DNA from 4 places in the Brevibacillus sp. FIR094 genome. Region 2 is predicted to be linked to each of the others. Evidence: riboswitches for the same ligand, from Rfam matches in the RefSeq annotation. Region 2 holds a riboswitch; each other region holds the start of a gene.
The links. A riboswitch is a leader RNA that binds a small molecule or an ion and turns the genes downstream of it on or off. The one in region 2 is predicted to bind S-adenosylmethionine.
Positions count from the first base shown of each region.

Region 1: linked by a shared signal. The riboswitch ahead of ACQ5DJ_RS06995 (BMP family lipoprotein) and the one ahead of ACQ5DJ_RS10840 (MetQ/NlpA family ABC transporter substrate-binding protein) in region 2 are both predicted to bind S-adenosylmethionine.
Region 3: linked by a shared signal. The riboswitch ahead of ACQ5DJ_RS00440 (sugar ABC transporter substrate-binding protein) and the one ahead of ACQ5DJ_RS10840 (MetQ/NlpA family ABC transporter substrate-binding protein) in region 2 are both predicted to bind S-adenosylmethionine.
Region 4: linked by a shared signal. The riboswitch ahead of ACQ5DJ_RS19065 (aminotransferase class I/II-fold pyridoxal phosphate-dependent enzyme) and the one ahead of ACQ5DJ_RS10840 (MetQ/NlpA family ABC transporter substrate-binding protein) in region 2 are both predicted to bind S-adenosylmethionine.

Region 1 covers NZ_JBEAES010000006.1:189,770-193,980, reverse strand. Annotated here, with positions in the region: gene ACQ5DJ_RS07000 (methyl-accepting chemotaxis protein) at 1-1,278, shown strand, start outside; SAM riboswitch class I at 1,550-1,679, shown strand; gene ACQ5DJ_RS06995 (BMP family lipoprotein) at 1,880-2,908, shown strand; gene ACQ5DJ_RS06990 (ABC transporter ATP-binding protein) at 3,015-4,211, shown strand, end outside.
Region 2 covers NZ_JBEAES010000010.1:73,333-77,543, forward strand. Annotated here, with positions in the region: gene ACQ5DJ_RS10830 (ABC transporter substrate-binding protein) at 1-859, opposite strand, end outside; gene ACQ5DJ_RS10835 (DUF2294 domain-containing protein) at 1,057-1,413, opposite strand; SAM riboswitch class I at 1,634-1,736, shown strand; gene ACQ5DJ_RS10840 (MetQ/NlpA family ABC transporter substrate-binding protein) at 1,856-2,668, shown strand; gene ACQ5DJ_RS10845 (methionine ABC transporter ATP-binding protein) at 2,711-3,748, shown strand; gene ACQ5DJ_RS10850 (methionine ABC transporter permease) at 3,748-4,211, shown strand, end outside.
Region 3 covers NZ_JBEAES010000001.1:84,992-89,202, forward strand. Annotated here, with positions in the region: gene ACQ5DJ_RS00435 (sugar ABC transporter ATP-binding protein) at 1-1,382, opposite strand, end outside; gene ACQ5DJ_RS00440 (sugar ABC transporter substrate-binding protein) at 1,477-2,496, opposite strand; SAM riboswitch class I at 2,593-2,712, opposite strand; gene ACQ5DJ_RS00445 (ATP-binding protein) at 2,914-4,167, shown strand.
Region 4 covers NZ_JBEAES010000021.1:39,330-43,540, forward strand. Annotated here, with positions in the region: gene ACQ5DJ_RS19050 (hypothetical protein) at 1-471, shown strand, start outside; gene ACQ5DJ_RS19055 (DUF5665 domain-containing protein) at 481-822, opposite strand; gene ACQ5DJ_RS19060 (pyridoxamine 5'-phosphate oxidase family protein) at 961-1,419, shown strand; SAM riboswitch class I at 1,494-1,613, shown strand; gene ACQ5DJ_RS19065 (aminotransferase class I/II-fold pyridoxal phosphate-dependent enzyme) at 1,708-2,871, shown strand; gene ACQ5DJ_RS19070 (trans-sulfuration enzyme family protein) at 2,868-4,055, shown strand; gene ACQ5DJ_RS19075 (YhcN/YlaJ family sporulation lipoprotein) at 4,079-4,211, opposite strand, start outside.

The sequences.
Region 1 (4,211 bases), on a different contig from region 2:
TATCTGGTAGCAATCGGACTTATGTTTTATGCTATTTCCTTTGATCACTTTACCGATTACCAGGAGGTTACCTTCCTCGCCTTTATCGTCATGGGCTTTTTGGCGGCCTATTTGGATTGGAAGCTGGTCGTAACAGCGGGAATTGCCCAAATCATCGTTACGATTGTCGGGTTTTATACGGGAACCTACGAGATTTTCGATGGTGATTTTTCAGAGCTCAATTTGCTTATGCGTATTGTCACGATTCTCATGATGATGGGAGCCGTTACGTATCTGTGTCTCGCCGGACAAGCCTCCTTGCGAAAAGCTCATGATGCAAGGCAGGAAGCGGAAGAGAAGGAGCGCCGTCTGGGAGAAATGCTTTTGAACATCCAGCAAATGACGGAGCAGCTGGATCTTACAAGCGATCATGTGCATGAGCATGCGGAAGGTACGAAGCGCAATACAGATGAAATGATGGTTGCCTTTAAGGAAGTCGCCACAGGTATGGAGTCGCAGGCGAATTCTACGGTGAAGATCGAAGAAGAGGTTCAATCCATCGACCAGGAAATCGAGGCAGTCACAACACAGACCAACGCAATGAAAACGGAATCGCAACAAAACAACCGTCGTCTGACAGAAAGCGTTCAGATGATGAATGAGCTGTCCTCGCAGATGGAGCAAATTGTGCAGGCAGTCAATGTAGCCGCCTCTACGATTCACCAGCTCAATCGGCAGGCGAATCGCGTAGAGGAAATTGTCGGCGCTATTAATCAGATCGCGACACAAACGAATCTCTTGGCACTGAATGCGGCGATTGAATCGGCGCGTGCAGGCGAGCATGGACGGGGATTTGCTGTTGTAGCGGATGAGGTACGCAAGCTGGCAGAACAAAGCGCGACAGCTACGCAAGAAATTACCGACATTCTGAAATCTCTCCACCAGGAAAGTGAGAATGCGGTGCAGCATATGAGCAATGGGGAAACGTCTGTTGCAAAAGGCCAAGAGCTGGCCGTGAAAACAGTGGCCTCTATCGAAGCAGTACGTGCCGGGATGATGGCCTTCCTGCAAGCAGCTGATCAAGTAAGCTCCAGCATGGACCGGGTAAAAGTGCGTTCCGGAGAAGTTGCTATCGAGATGTCGACCATTACAGCTGTAACCGAGGAATCGGTAGCCAACTTAGAAGAGCTGTTTGCGACAGCAGAAAACCAGCATCAAAAAGTGCGAGAGATTACGGAAGAGCTGGGCGAGCTGAATACGTTGTCTCATCGTCTCCAGCAAACCTTTCACGTCAATTAGAGGTTGTTTAAAAAGTCGTCTTTTGATCACGACGTAGTTCTGAAAGCTTATTCGGCATCGAAATCGACGTTCACCTTCGAAGTCCGGTGCTCATGTAGGTCCCCTACACTCCGCTCCTCCTTCTTCAGGTTCTCGCCAATTTCTCGGTGCTGAAAAGACGACTTTTTAAACTTTTATTCACTTTTAGAAGTGTTTGGAATTGAGAAAAAAGAATTGCATTTTTGAACCGTTCTGCTAGAATGAATTCCATTGTAACTAAATATATTCACCTACCTTATCAAGAGCGGCGGAGGGACTGGCCCGATGATGCCCGGCAACCACTGATCATGTCTATGCATGAACAGAAAGGTGCCAATTCCTGCAAAACCTGTACGATGTACGATGGTTTTGACAGATGAGGAAGAGAACGGCTACGTACGCAAACTCTTCCTCCGGGAAGAGTTTTTTTGTTGTATTTGTAAATAGAAGGAGGTAATAAACGAACGATAAATTAATTTTATATAATAATATTCGTAAATAGTATTGAAAAAATGGGTAAAAAGCCGTACATTACCTAATAGGATAAAGAAAAACGTAAAGTTCGGATAGGGAGAGATACATCATGAAGAAGTTATTGCTGGCATTAACGACATTCGCAGTATTGGCAACAGGGTGCTCGACTGGCACAAGCGCACCTGCAGATCAGCCAGGAGGACAAGCAGCAGGACAAGAGGGCGGGGACAAAAAGCGAATTGCCTTGATTTTGCCTGAGAAAATCGGTGTGAATCCGTTCTTCCAACAAATGGATGAGGGTGCAAAGAAAGCCGCACAAGAGCTTGGAGCAGAAGTGAAAACGATTGAATCTACGGACCATGGAGCGATTGAAGAGAATCTGCGCGTGGCTGTTGCAGAAAATTATGATTTGATCATCACTTCTTCCTTTACATCAGAGGATGCATTGAAAAAAGTAGCAACCGAAAATCCTGACCGTAATTTTGCGATTATTGATACCGTAGTGGATTTGCCAAACGTACGCAGTGTTACCTTCCACGAGCAGGAAGCGGCTTACCTGGTGGGAGCAGCAGCAGGTCTGGCAACGAAAACGAACAAAGTAGGTATGGTTGTCGCTCTTGATATTCCGCAGTTGAAAAAATGGACAGTTGGCTTCGAAGAGGGCTTGAAAGCGACGAATCCAAAAGCAGAACTGATGGTCAACTATGTAGGAAGCTTCACTGACCCGGCAAAAGCGAAGGAATTGGCTTTGCTCCAGGCTTCCAAAGGCGCTGACTTCATTAACGGTGCAGCAGCAGTAGGCGACCTCGGCGTTTTCGAAGCAGCGAAGGAAAAAGGCTTCTTCACAGCAGGTCAGGACGTTGACCGTACAACGATTGATCCAGAGCATATCGTTCTGTCCCAATTGAAAGGGACCGACGCGGCAGCTTATGAAACCGTGAAGAGCTTTGTAGAAGGAACGTTCAAACCAGGTGTTGTTGCGTACGGCTTGAAAGAAAAAGGTGTTGGCGTAACCTATGTCACGCACGAAAGCAAAACGCCTCTGAACGCTTTTATTGGACAAGAAGTGGTGGATAAAGTGAAAGCGATCAGCGATGAAATTGTAGCTGGCACTCGCAAAGTACCAGATAAATTCTAAACACGCACGTAAAAAAGCTTGTGCACAGTGATGGATGTGACCGACTACGGCTGTGTAGTCGGTCTTCCATTTTCAAAAAAGGACGTACAGAAATGAGGGAGTGGGAATGACCGATCGCTTGGAAATGAGGGCCATGACCAAGAAGTACGGAGATTTTACCGCCAACGACAAGGTGTCGTTCTCACTGGCAGCAGGAGAAGTCCACGCGATTGTCGGGGAAAACGGAGCGGGCAAAACGACATTGATGCGGATGTTGTACGGGATGGAGCAGCCGACGTCGGGAGAGATCGTGTTAAACGGCAAGCCAGTTGTTTTTCGCGGCCCAGAGGACGCGATTCGAAATGGAATCGGGATGGTTCACCAGCACTTTATGCTCTTCGGAGAATTCAGTGTGACTGAAAATATCGTGATCGGCTACGAGCCGAAGCAAGCGGGTTTTTTCAAAAGAAATGACGCGGAGGACAAGGTGCGTGCACTTAGTGAGCAGTATCGCATTCCGATTCATCCGCAGGCCAAGGTAGCGAATTGTTCGATTGGGGAACAGCAACGGGTCGAAATTCTTAAGGTTCTGTATCAGGGAGCGGATATTATCGTGCTGGACGAGCCGACCGCTGTCCTTACCCCGCTGGAGGTACGCGACCTGCTACAAACGATTCGAAACCTGGCGGAGAGCGGCAAGAGCGTCATTTTGATTACACATAAGTTGCAGGAAGTCATGGAGGTAGCCGATCGTATTACGGTACTGCGCGGAGGCAAGGTGACCGGAACAGTTTCTCGTACAGAAACCAATGCGGACGATTTAGCCAGACTGATGGTCGGACGTGAATTGCAGGAGCTAGCTGAGCGAGTTCCTCTGGATAAAGGCCCCTTGTTGCAGGTGGAGAATCTCACGGTTCGAGAAAAGCAGACACTGCTCGATCAAGTCAGCTTTACCGTGCATCACGGGGAAATCGTAGGAATTGCAGGTGTTTCCGGGAATGGTCAATCTGAGCTGCTGCAAGCGATCAGTGGTTTGCGAGCGGCACAGGAGGGCACGGTGCAGTTAGGCGGCAAGGACGTGACGAACAAATCAGTAGCCACCATTCGGGATGCCGGCTTGGCGCATATTCCGGAGGATCGCTACCTGTGGGGAGCGGCCAAACTCTCAAGCGTTGAGGAAAATGCGTTGATGGGCTATCAGCGAAAGCCTGCTTACAACCGCCGCGGCGTTGTTTTGCGGGAGAAATTCCGCCAGGTCGTAAAAGGCTGGGTTGAGCAGTTTGCCATCAAGACAGGCTCCCGACAATTGCAGGAGCTGGCAGGG
Region 2 (4,211 bases):
TGAAGTCTTCAGCTAGTGCTTTGTTTTTCGAGCCTTTTACAATGTTAACTGTATTCATGACCGCATATCCGCCGCTTGCAGGTTGTACGAAAACAGCTTCCGGAACAGCGGCTTTAATGTCTTTGAAGTACATTTCCATGATCGGTCCTACGCCGATTTCTTCTTGTCCAAACATGTTGACGTATTCGGAGGTCTTGTCGTAGAACTTCACTACACCTTTGTTGACTTCTTTCATTTTCGCGAAGGCTTGATCCTCGTTAAATTCCTTGCTGCCCGCTATCTGGGAAGCACTGTCGAGAACCATCGGGCCAGTTGTGGACGTAATGCTTGGCAATGTCAGCTTGCCCGCCAGTTCTGGGTTCCACAGGTCTTTCCAATCCTTGATCTCGGTTTTCACGAGCTTTGGATTGTACGCAATCCCGAATTGGCCAATCGTGTAAGCCGGACCGTACTCCTCGCCCAGTGGTGCTTTGGCAATATCATAGATTTGATCCAGGTTCGGGATGCGGCTGCGGTCGATTTTTTCAAATGCGCCACTCTCAATTCCTTGCTGTGCATAGTAGTCAGAGAGGTAGATCAAGTCTACATCGGAGCTTCCTTGGCGAATTTTGTTCAGGCGCTCTGCGTTGTTCCCGATTTCCAGTACGATTTTCACGTTATGTTCTTTTTCAAACGGCTCATATACTTCTTTGCGGAAAAAGTCTTCGGAGAAGCCCCATGTGGAGATGACCAGCTTTTGTGGCTCGCCCTTGGCTTCGCCGCCAGCCCCACCCGCTTGTGGTTGATCATTGCTGCCACAGCCAGCGAGAGCCAGTGACATCATAGAGAAAGATAGGATTCCAGCAAGTAATTTTTTCATCGTAATTCTCCTCCAGTTGGGTTCATTTGATGACAAAATATGGTGTAACAATAAAAAGAAAAGTACCCTTGATTAGAACGTATCATTCTAAACAAGAGCACTTTTCTTCGTAAACAAAGAGAAGTGACACCCGTTTTTACGCAAAGTCTACGGTCTCCCCTTAAGATAGATCAAAAGAGAAAATCCGAACGATTGCGTCAGGTATTCAGTTCTGATTCAACTAAAATAACATTCGTGATTGCCCACTGCGTAGGCGCATCATAGTCCCGCAGCACAGCTTCCAACGGCAACCCCATCTCTTCTTCCAATCGCTCTCGCAGTTTCTTCTTATAAAGAAGGGACATGCGAAAATCGACTTCGAGCTTGAGGGCCGGTGCTTCTCCTTCCAACGCTTGTGAGCGCGGAGAGCGGCGATGCTTGGCTTGGAACGTAATCATCTGGTTTTCAATCGTGACTCGGAGCAACGTCGTTCCAAATCCGAACAACTCTTTTGCTATCTCATTATAGATGGCAGACAGCTTTTTTCTGGTTTCATTGGAGTCCACTAGAGTCATGTCATCACCTGCGATAGCTGGTATCGGGTTCATTCGCTCTCATTATACATATGATTTTTTTATTCTTCAATAGAATATTCGTATTTAGATCAATTTCACATTTTTCCACCAAGTCATTCGTTTGCAAAAACAGTTGACACCTAAAAAATCAGTCGTTATAATCCAACTATCCAAATAAGAATTAACGTCAATGTTTGGAATGATAATTTCATAGCATATTCTCTTATGAAGAGAGGTTGAGGGACTGGCCCTATGACACCTCGGCAACCTATCGCAAACGATACGGTGCCAAATCCAGCGGAATTTATTCCGACAGATAAGAGAGGTATTGTTGCAGTGTGGATACATACTCGCAGTTTTCGCCTCTTCTGTCGGAAGAGGCTTTTTTCTTTTCCATCTTACATCCAGAGAAAAGGGGTATTTTCATGAAAAGACTGGTCTACTGCTCACTACACTACTGCTCGTTGCATCGCTCGTAACGGCTTGCGGCGGTAAACAAGAAGCTGCTCCTGCTAACGGTAGCACTGCTGCTGAACAAACCTCACTCAAAGTGGGCGTCACTGGTGGCCCGCACGAAGAGATACTAAACAAAGTGAAAGAAGTCGCCAAAGGCAAAGGACTCGAAGTCGAAGTCGTCGTTTTCAACGATTACGTACAGCCGAACCAAGCTCTCGATAAAGGAAATCTCGATGTAAACAGCTTCCAAACCATCCCTTTCTTGGCGAAGTTCAATCAAGATCACAAAACAAAAATCGTCGAGGTTGGAAAAACCGTGACGTACCCGATGGGCCTGTACTCCACCAAGCATAAAAAAGTTGAGGACATCCAGGCAGGCGGGGTTGTCGGCATTCAAAACGACCCGACCAACCGAGCACGCGCCCTGCTGCTCTTTCAGGCAGCTGGCTTGATTAAGCTCAAGGATGGCGTGGGCGACAATGCAACACCACTGGACATCGTGGAAAATCCGAAAAATTTGCAATTCAAAGAGCTGGAGGCTGCTTTCCTGGCACGCTCGTTGAGCAACGTAGAAGTCGCTTCGATTAATACGAACTTCGCAATGGAAGCTGGCTACTCCCCGAAAAAAGATGCGATCTTCGCTGAGACGGCTGATTCTCCCTATGTAAACATCTTGGCAGTCAACGAAACCAACAAAGACAACCCAGCTGTCAAAAAGCTGGTGGACATTTACCGTTCGGAAGAAGTGAAAAAATTCATCGATGAACGTTTTGAAGGAGCTGTACTGCCGTCCTGGTAAGATCGACGCCAGGAACATCAAGAACAACAAGGAGAACTCGTTATGATACAGCTAACCGATATTCATAAGTCGTATCAAGTAGGAAACAAGCAGGTAGAAGCATTGAAGGGCGTATCCCTGCAGGTGGAAAAAGGGCAGATCTACGGTGTTATCGGTTTTAGTGGAGCGGGGAAAAGTACCCTGCTCCGCACCATCAACCTGTTGGAGAAGCCGACCAGCGGTTCTGTGATCGTCAATGGCCAGAACATGCTGACCCTCAAGGAAAAAGAGCTGCGGCAAGCTCGTAAAAAGATCGGGATAATTTTTCAACACTTCAACCTGCTCTCTTCCTATAATGTCTTTGACAATGTGGCGGAAATCTTGCGGATGAATCGCGTCCCCAAAGATATCATTAAGCGCAAGGTAGAAGACCTTCTCGGCTTGGTTGGCTTGTCTGATAAAGCAAACGCTTATCCTTCTCAGCTATCCGGTGGACAAAAGCAACGGGTGGGCATCGCTCGTGCACTTGCGACTGATCCGGAAATCCTGCTCTGTGACGAAGCGACTTCCGCTCTCGACCCGCAGACGACTGAATCGATTCTGGACCTGTTGCTCGACATCAATCGAAAGTTCAACCTGACCATCGTGCTCATTACGCATGAAATGCAGGTCATCAAAAAAATCTGCGATCAGGTAGCCATCATGGAAAACGGTGTCGTCATCGAGCAAGGCTCTGTTCTGGATGTTTTCAGCAATCCGCAAGAGCAAACGACCCGTAATTTTATCAAAACGGTTTTCGACGATCAGGTACCACAGGAGATTTTGTCCAAGATAAAAGAAACCGGACCCGTTTCCAAAATTGTTCGCGTTGCCTTTCGCGGGGATGCCGCTCTCGATCCAGTTCTAGGGACCTTGTCCGCACGCTTTCCAATCAGTACGAATCTATTGTACGGCTCGATTACGACCATTAAGGGAACGGCGCTCGGCATTTTGCTTTTGCACATTTCTGGTGAAGATCAGGCCATTCAAGATGGCATTCGCTTCTTGCGCGAATCCGTCTACCGCTTAGATATTGTGTCACCAGAGGAGGTGCGGAGCTAATGGAGCGTTTGATTGAAATGATTCCGGTATTCGGACAATCCCTGCAAGAGACCGTCATCATGGTTGGGTTTTCGTTGTTCATTGCGACATTGATCGGGATTCCGCTCGGGATTTTGTTGGTCATCACACAGGCAAATCACCTTTTCCCGAATAAAATCATCTATCATACCCTGAATACGATCATCAACATTGTGCGCTCGCTGCCTTTTATTATCCTGATGGTTGCGATCATTCCTTTTACAGAGTTGATCGTAGGTACTTCGATTGGGATTGAAGGAGCGATTGTGCCGCTCATCGTCTACACGGCGCCTTACATCTCACGCCTGATGGAAACGGCCCTGCATGACGTCGATCGTGGCGTTATCGAAGCGTACCAAGCGATGGGCGCATCCCGGACGCAGATTATATTTCGCATCATGCTGCGTGAAGCACGGCCTGGCATCGTCCTCTGCCTGACGATTGC
Region 3 (4,211 bases), on a different contig from region 2:
CCGATGACTTCCTGAAACTCACAGGAGAAATACAGGACACCCTTTTTCTGCTCGGCAAGATTTCCGATCACGCGGTAAATATCGCTTTTCGCACCGATATCCACCCCTTTTGTCGGCTCGTCAAACATAAAGAGGTGAGCGTTTGTATCCAGCCATTTGCCGATAGCCACTTTTTGCTGGTTTCCGCCACTGAGGAAACCGACCAGCTGCTTGATATCGGCTGTTTTTACACCAAGGCGCTGCACGAGCTCTCTTGCGTTAGCCGCTTCCGCCCCTCTTTTGATAAAACCGAGCCAGGACTTCTTTTTCAACGAGGCGACAGACAGGTTGTTCTGCACGGACTCTTCTACGAAAATTCCTTCTTTGCGCCTTTCCTCCGGGACGAGTACGATTCCTGCATCGACGGCGTCTTTTGGCGAGCGCAGTTGGATACGTGTTCCGTGCAATCGAATGGCACCGGCTTTTGCCTCATCCGCACCGAAGAGCAATCGGGCGAGCTCAGTCTTCCCTGCCCCAACCAGACCAACGACACCCACAATCTCTCCCTCGTGAACCTCCAGGTCGACTCCGCGTACTTTGCCACCAGCCACGCCTGACGCCTCAAAAATCGTTTCGCCAATCGGCACTTCCAGCTTCGGGAACTCCTCGTCAAAGCTTTTGCCCAGCATGTTCGCAATCACTTCATCCATGTTAGTCTTCGCCGTGTCTGTGGTCACAACATGCTGTCCATCGCGCATGATGGTGATCCGATCACAGATTTCAAAGATTTCCGGCAACCTGTGGGAGATATAAATGATCCCGACTCCAGCTTTTTTCAACTGCGCAATGATTTGAAACAGCCGCTCGCTCTCCTTCGTGCTCAACGGCGCTGTCGGTTCATCGAAAATGACGTACTTCGCCTTTTGAACGGTAGCCCGTGCTATCAAAATCAATTGTTTTTCCGACAGCGTACATTCTTCGACGAGCATCTTCACTGGAATGGAGAAGCCGAGGTTTTGTAAAATCTGCTTCGATTCGTTGTACAGGCTCTGCCAGTTGATCAGTCCCTTGGTTTTCGCCTGGACGAGCTGGCCCGTCAATATGTTTTCGGCAACGCTCAAATACGGGATCAAGGCGGTGTCCACTTCCTGATAGACACATTGAATGCCCTGTGCTTTGGCGTCCTGCGGAGATTGAATCGACACGGCCTGTCCATCGATGGTGATCGCACCGCCATCTGCCTGGTATGCTCCCGTGAGAATTTTCATCAGGGTACTCTTTCCCGCGCCATTGGCACCGAGGAGTGCATGAACCTCTCCAGCGCGCACCTCAAAATCGACGGATCGCAGGGCAGGAACCCCAGAAAACTGCTTCGCCATCCCTTTCATCTGCAATGTGGACATTTTTCACACCTCCTGTTTACCTGCGTATTCCAACCCCTATAAGGAAAAATCCCGTTGACGGGATACAGATCAACGGGAAAAGCCAATTTGGTTCTTACTTGCCCCAATCTTGTACGTATTGGGACAGGTCGCCCATCGTTACTTTCTTATCCTTCGGCAGGTCTTCCTGTTTCACCAGCACTGGATTCAGCTTCACGTTGTCTGGCACTTGCTCGCCTTTGATTTTTTGGAACACGGTTTGGGCATGAATGCGTCCGATATTGGATGGGTCTACTGCTGCCGTCGCTGTCCACGGAGAGTTTTCCGCCTGGATCATTTGCAGATCCTCATCGCTCAAATCGATGGAGTATACTTTGATTTCCGTACGACCTGCTTGCTGGATAGCACGTGTCGCCCCTTTGGCAAATTCATCCCAAGCTGCCCATACTGCTGTGATGTCGCCTTTGTTGGGATACTTTTTCAAGATCGCTTCCATCTGCGTTTGTGTATCGAGTGCCGTATTGTTGGTAGCAGAACCGAATGCCGCAATCTCTTTCAAGTCCGGGTATTTCTTCTGGAAAGCTTCATACGTCACTTGGCGTTTTTCCATAGGCGCAAAGCCAGCTACCCAAATTTTTACGATGTTGCCTTTGCCATTTGTATCTGCCGCCAGCTTCTCTAGGCTCAGCTCTGCCAACTTGTTGTCATCCTGCGCCACAACTGGCACACCCGGAATGTTGATGTCTGTATCAAACAGGACGACCGGGATTTTTTTATCCACGGCCTTTTGCGTGCCCTGCTGCAACGCTTCTGCCGTTCCATGGTCGATCAGAATGCCATCAAACTTTTGGTTCACAGCCGCATCGAGGTTGGACGCCATTTTTGCCAGATCGGTATCTGCGTTGAATACGGTCAACTCACCGCCGTTTTTCTCCACCTCTGTCTTCACGCCATTAATGTATTGAGCGGAGAACGTCCCTACGTTTTGACGCATGATTAATGCGATTCTCTTCGCGTTCTCTCCACCCGGCTTGTTCGTGCTACCGGTTCCGGTGCTTGTTCCTCCGCCGCATGCTGTAACGAGTACGGACGCAGCCACAACAAGTGAAGTCAGTAATCCCAGTTTCTTTTTCATCGCAAATGTTCCCCCTTTTTCTCTTTGAAAACAGATGATACATGCAAAAAATCCTCTTTCACAGAGAAAGAGGACAAAAATCGACAAGATTCTCGCCTCTTATCTGTCAGGTATTCTACCTGTTGGAGTTAGCACCTTGGCTCGAAAGAACACAATCTCTCGTGCTAGGTTGCCGGGCTTCATAGGGCCATTCCCTCAGCCTTCTCTTGATAAGAGTAGTTTCTATTTTCAAAACGTTTGTATAAGTATATACAGAATATAATCTGGCAATTACCTATCTGTCAACTAGGTTTACCGAAAGAATTTTCTTGATAAATATTCCAGTTTCTTGTGTACAACAAGAGGGATTTTGTTGTGTCTTGTCGAATTATCGTAGATTGATACAAGCCTAGCAAATATTTGCGATGGGGATGCTACATGAGTCTATTAAAAGAAGTTATACTTCAATGGTTTTTCGCCATTATCCCGTTTGTGTTTTTCAACATCTATTACCGTGACAAAATGAGGAACTACAGCCGTTCCTTTATTGTCATCATTAGCTCAGCCTGCATGTTTCTCGCGATGACCTTCGCCCCGAGTGTCACGAATGGCATGTTTTTTGATATCCGACATGTCATCATTCTTTTCGGACTGGTTTATGGCGGAATCGAGATTGCCTTGCTCCTTTTGATTGAAGCCTTGGTTTATCGGTACTATTTGGGTGGAGAAGGAACATGGGTTGCGCTGCTGATCCTTACAGTCAATTTTGTCTTGTCACTCTTTTTATATCGACACTACAAAGCCAGTTATCGAAAAACACTGTATCTTTTTATGACGAGTGCGATTTTTTCTACGGTTGCTTTAGGGACTACTTATTACTTTTTTCCCACGTATGTAACTCAACACCTCGTTTACTACACCATAGTGATTCCTATTCAGAACTTTTTCGGCCTCTGGTTATTAATGTCGCTTTTCAGCAAATGCGTTTCGGATAAGGAGCTGTTTATTCGCCACGCGCAAAACGAAAAAATCCAGACGATGAGCCATGTTGCTGCATCGCTCGCACACGAGGTTCGCAATCCGCTGACAGCTGTCAAAGGCTTCTTGAAATTAATACAGGAATCCCCGGAGAATTTGGTAAAAACCGATCAATACATACGCATCAGTCTCGACGAAGTCCAACGGACAGAAGCCATTTTGACCGAATACCTTGCGATTTCCAAGCCGCTCAAGGAACGGCATGAAATCATTAATGTTAGCGAGCATCTGCATGCCATCCGCGAAGTGATGCTCCCCTTTGCTAATATGCATAACGTGGAGCTTACGCTGCAAGACTTTGAGAGACCTGTGACGATCAAGGCCAATCCAGACGAGTTCAAGCAAGTGTTGGTGAATTTCATCAAAAATGCCATCGAGGCATGCTCGGATATTTCGGACGGAAAAGTCTCCCTGGACTTGCTCATCGAGCGAAACAAAGCACTGTTGGTCATCAAAGATAACGGTGTCGGCATGGATGCAGGACAGATCAGCCGTCTCGGAACGATTTATTTTTCTACGAAAACAACTGGAACCGGTCTTGGATTGACGTATTCCTATCATGTCATTCATGCGATTGGCGGAACTGTCAATGTATCAAGCAAACCACGAGTAGGAACCAAGTTCACCATTATGCTCCCGTATAAGGCACAGTAACTTCTTGCAGTTTTTGCAGAGGGACTGTGCCTTTTTCCATTTCG
Region 4 (4,211 bases), on a different contig from region 2:
GCGACCGTATATGCCATCAAGGCGACTGCTGTAAACAATCCTGCCGCCAAGTCCATACAGGTGAAGGGGACAGTAAGCGGCTGGAATAAAAAGGACGATACTGAACTATTTGTGATCGCTCCTGACGGGAAGAAAAAAGAGATGAAACCAAATGACAAAGGCGAGTTTTCGCTGACATTGTCGTACAAGAATCATTCCTTTAGTGCCAAAACAATTCAAGTCGAATTGTATGAAGACGATAAGCTGGTTAAGAAAACTGACGTTGCATTAAGCACAAAAGTCATTGTCGAGCCTGTGAAGCCAACAGACGAGGATAAAGACGAAGATGATGACAAAAAGAAAAAAGAAAAAGGGAAGCAGAAAGATAAGCATCCCAATGGCAACGCGTATGGTTATTGGAAAAAGCACGACAAACATCATGATGACGATGATGACCAGGGCGATGACGATCGTAACGACGACAGAGACTAGTCGCTAACGTTAAGGCCGCTGCTTGTAAGTCTCGACGTACTCCACCAATTGTCTGATGTAATCCCCCAGAATGGGGATGGAAAGAAATTGCGTCAAGAGAGAGCCGAGGAATGCCAATACGATAGCAGTACCAATAGTCAACCCCAGACCCCGGGCAAGACCTGCGAGGAAATTGATCCAGAGCAGCTTGCGCGGGGCTGTGTAATTTTGAATCACATCTGCTAGTCGGATATCTTCCAGGAACATCGCAATTTTATGCATCCGCTCATTTACCTTCCGAACTTCCTGAAGCTCTTCAAGAACTTGATCAATTTGCTGCATAAGGCGGTCTGTAGGCGACAAGCTGTCCATCCCCTTCCATCATTCGGTATCGTTACCTACCAGTCTAGGGAAAAAGACAACCAGAATCAAGGTGGAGAGGAAACGTTTGCCTATCAGCTAGGCGAAGGGTAAAATGAACGTACAAAACGTTTGTTAGGAGGCTTTGAAATGGCTGAAACTGTTTCCCAATCTCTTTCCGAAGATTTATTCAAGCTCTTGCAAAAGGAGCGTTTTGTTACCTTGGGCACAGTAGACCATGAGTCAGGGGCACCATCGCTCAGCTCCTTGTCCTGGACGTATGCTGTCAGCGCCGATACGATTCGTTTTGCCGTAGATAATCGCTCACGTATTTTGGCTAATATTGCGAAGGAACCGCAAGTTGTCCTGCATTTGATCGGTGCCGGCTCGTCTTTTGCTATTAATGGTCGTGCTTTCGTCAAAACAGACCGACTGGAAGGAGTTCCGCTCAAGCTGGCCATGGCAGAAATCAAAATTGAGGCCGTTCGTGATATTATGTTTTACGGTTCCCGTATTTCCGTAGAACCACAATATGAAAAGACGTATGACAAAAACGCAGCAGCGAAGCTGGACAATCAAGTTATGACCGCCTTGAAAGATGCAAATTAACATGTGGAAATAAATTGTTGACAAGAATCCTGCCGATCCTTTAGTATTAGGGTCAATCAAATTGAATAGCAATCTTCTTATCCAGAGCGGCGGAGGGACTGGCCCGATGATGCCCGGCAACCAATCACCTGTATTTTAACAGGGAGATAATGGTGCTAATTCCTGCAGAGTTATCAAACTCTGAAAGATGAGAAGGATTTGCTTACGGTGACGTAAACAAAGCCTTCTTTCAGAGGAAAGGGGGCTTTTTTGATGCCCTCGTACACTATTGGAGGGAGAGAAACAGACATGAAATTGGAAACGAAATTGATTCAGGCGGGAGTAGGCAGAGACGAAAAAACAGGGGCGGTGAGCTTTCCTGTTTACTATGCAACGGCTTATCGCCATCCTGCCTTGGGCCAGAGCACTGGATATGATTATACGCGCACCGCTAATCCTACTCGCACCATTCTGGAGGAGACCATCGCTGAAGCGGAATCAGGAGATGCAGGATTCGCTTGCGCCTCAGGAATGGCTGCTGTTCATACCGTTATGGGCTTGTTTTCCCAAGGGGATCATCTGATCGTTTCACTCGATCTGTACGGAGGAACCTATCGATTGTTCGAGCAAGTGCTCTCTCGCTATGGTTTGACGTTTTCGTATGTAGATTTGCGTGACATTGGTGCACTCAAAAATGCGATTCGCCCAGATACAAAGGCGATCTTCGTCGAGACACCAACCAATCCGCTCATGCAGATTACGGATATTCGAGCAGTAACGCAATTGGCGAAACAGCACGGTCTCCTTACGATTGTAGACAACACATTCTTAACCCCGTATTGTCAACGCCCACTAGAGCTTGGTGCAGATATCGTCTTACATAGTGCAACCAAGTATTTGGCAGGACATAACGATGTGCTGGCTGGTCTCATCGTAACAAAAGGGGAAGAGTTGTCGGAAAAAATCCGGTTTTTGCACAATTCAATCGGTGCTGTGCTCGGACCACAAGATTGCTGGCTTCTCGTTCGCGGGATGAAAACATTGGCACTGCGGATGGAGCGTCACCAATCCAATGCCTTGATTGTAGCGGAAAAGCTGCGTGAGCATCCGGCAGTGGCGGAGGTATTTTATCCAGGTCTGCCAGAGCATCCGGGGCATGAAATACAGGTGAATCAAGCGACTGGGCATAGTGGGATGGTATCGTTCCGGGTACGCGATGTAGAGCAGGTGGGATTGTTCCTGCAAAATCTGCAAATCGTATCCTTTGCGGAAAGTCTGGGTGGTGTCGAGTCATTGTGTACGTATCCGGCGACGCAGACTCACGCCGATATCCCGCAAGAAGTCAGAGAGCATGTCGGTGTTTGTGATCGATTGTTGCGACTGTCGGTTGGCATCGAGCATCCAGATGATGTCGTAGCCGATTTGTTTCAGGCATTGAATGCTAGTTTGGTCGTAGGGGGGAGTGTACGATGAATTTTGCAACCAAGATCCTCCACGGTTCGACTTGCATTGACCCGTTCACAGGTGCGTCGTCGGTTCCGATTTATCAAGCTTCGACGTTTCATCAGGCAGATATCGATCAGCCAGGAACATTCGATTATGCCAGATCAGGCAATCCAACGAGGCAGGCTTTGGAGGAAGCCATTGCGTCTCTGGAGGGGGGCGCACGCGGTTTCGCATTCTCATCTGGCATGGCTGCCATTTCCAGCGTGTTCATGCTGTTTTCAGCCGGAGACCATGTTGTAGTGGCGGAAGATGTATACGGTGGCACGTTTCGGTTTTTGACCAAGGTATTGTCGAGAATGGGCATCTCCGTTACATTCGTGGATGCAACAAATACAGAAGCTGTTCGTGCGGCCATTACACCGGTGACGAAAGGGATTTACCTGGAGACCCCCTCCAATCCCACCTTAAAGGTGACAGATATTGCAGCGGTTTCTCGTATCGCGAAGGAGTACGGCTTGCTGGTCATTGTCGATAATACATTCCTTACCCCGTATTACCAGCGGCCATTGGAACTTGGTGCAGATGTGGTCATTCATAGTGCAACGAAGTTTATCGGAGGGCATAGCGACGTCGTGGCAGGTCTGGCCGTGACCAGAGAGGCTGCGTTAGGGGAGCAGCTCTATTTTATCCAGAATGGCATGGGAGCGATATTGGGTGTGCAGGACTGCTGGCTGGTGATGCGTGGTCTCAAAACATTGAAAGCCCGACTGGATGTCAGCACGAAAACAGCCGCGAGCTTGGCTGACTGGTTGTCATCGCATCCACAAGTAAGCCGCGTTTACTATACAGGACTGGAGGATCATCCTGGTCATCTGATTCAAACACAACAAGCGACTGGTCATGGGGCAGTTCTTTCTTTTGACGTAGGGAACCGTGATCGAGCAAAAGCGTTGTTTGATCGTGTGAAATTGCCGATTGTGGCTGTCAGCCTCGGGGCAGTGGAAACGATTCTCTCCTATCCGGCTACGATGTCACATGCAGCGATGCCTGCTGAGGAAAGGGCTGCAAGGGGAATTACAGATGGTTTGATCCGGTTGTCAGCTGGTTTAGAGGATTACGAGGACTTGGTGGCAGATTTGAAGCAAGCTTTGGATCATTTGCCATCTGAAGCACCCATCCATAAAGAAAAAGAGGTATTCTCCCGGGCTTAAATCCGGGGGATACCTCTTTTCTTTTAAGGCGTTCCTGTACGATTTGCATTGATTTTGTTTTGTCCTTGCGGCTCTTTGTGCATGCGTTTTTCTTTTACTTGAGAAGGGGTTTCTTCTCGAGGCTGCACACTGCGCGGCAGTTGGGGAATGATCCGA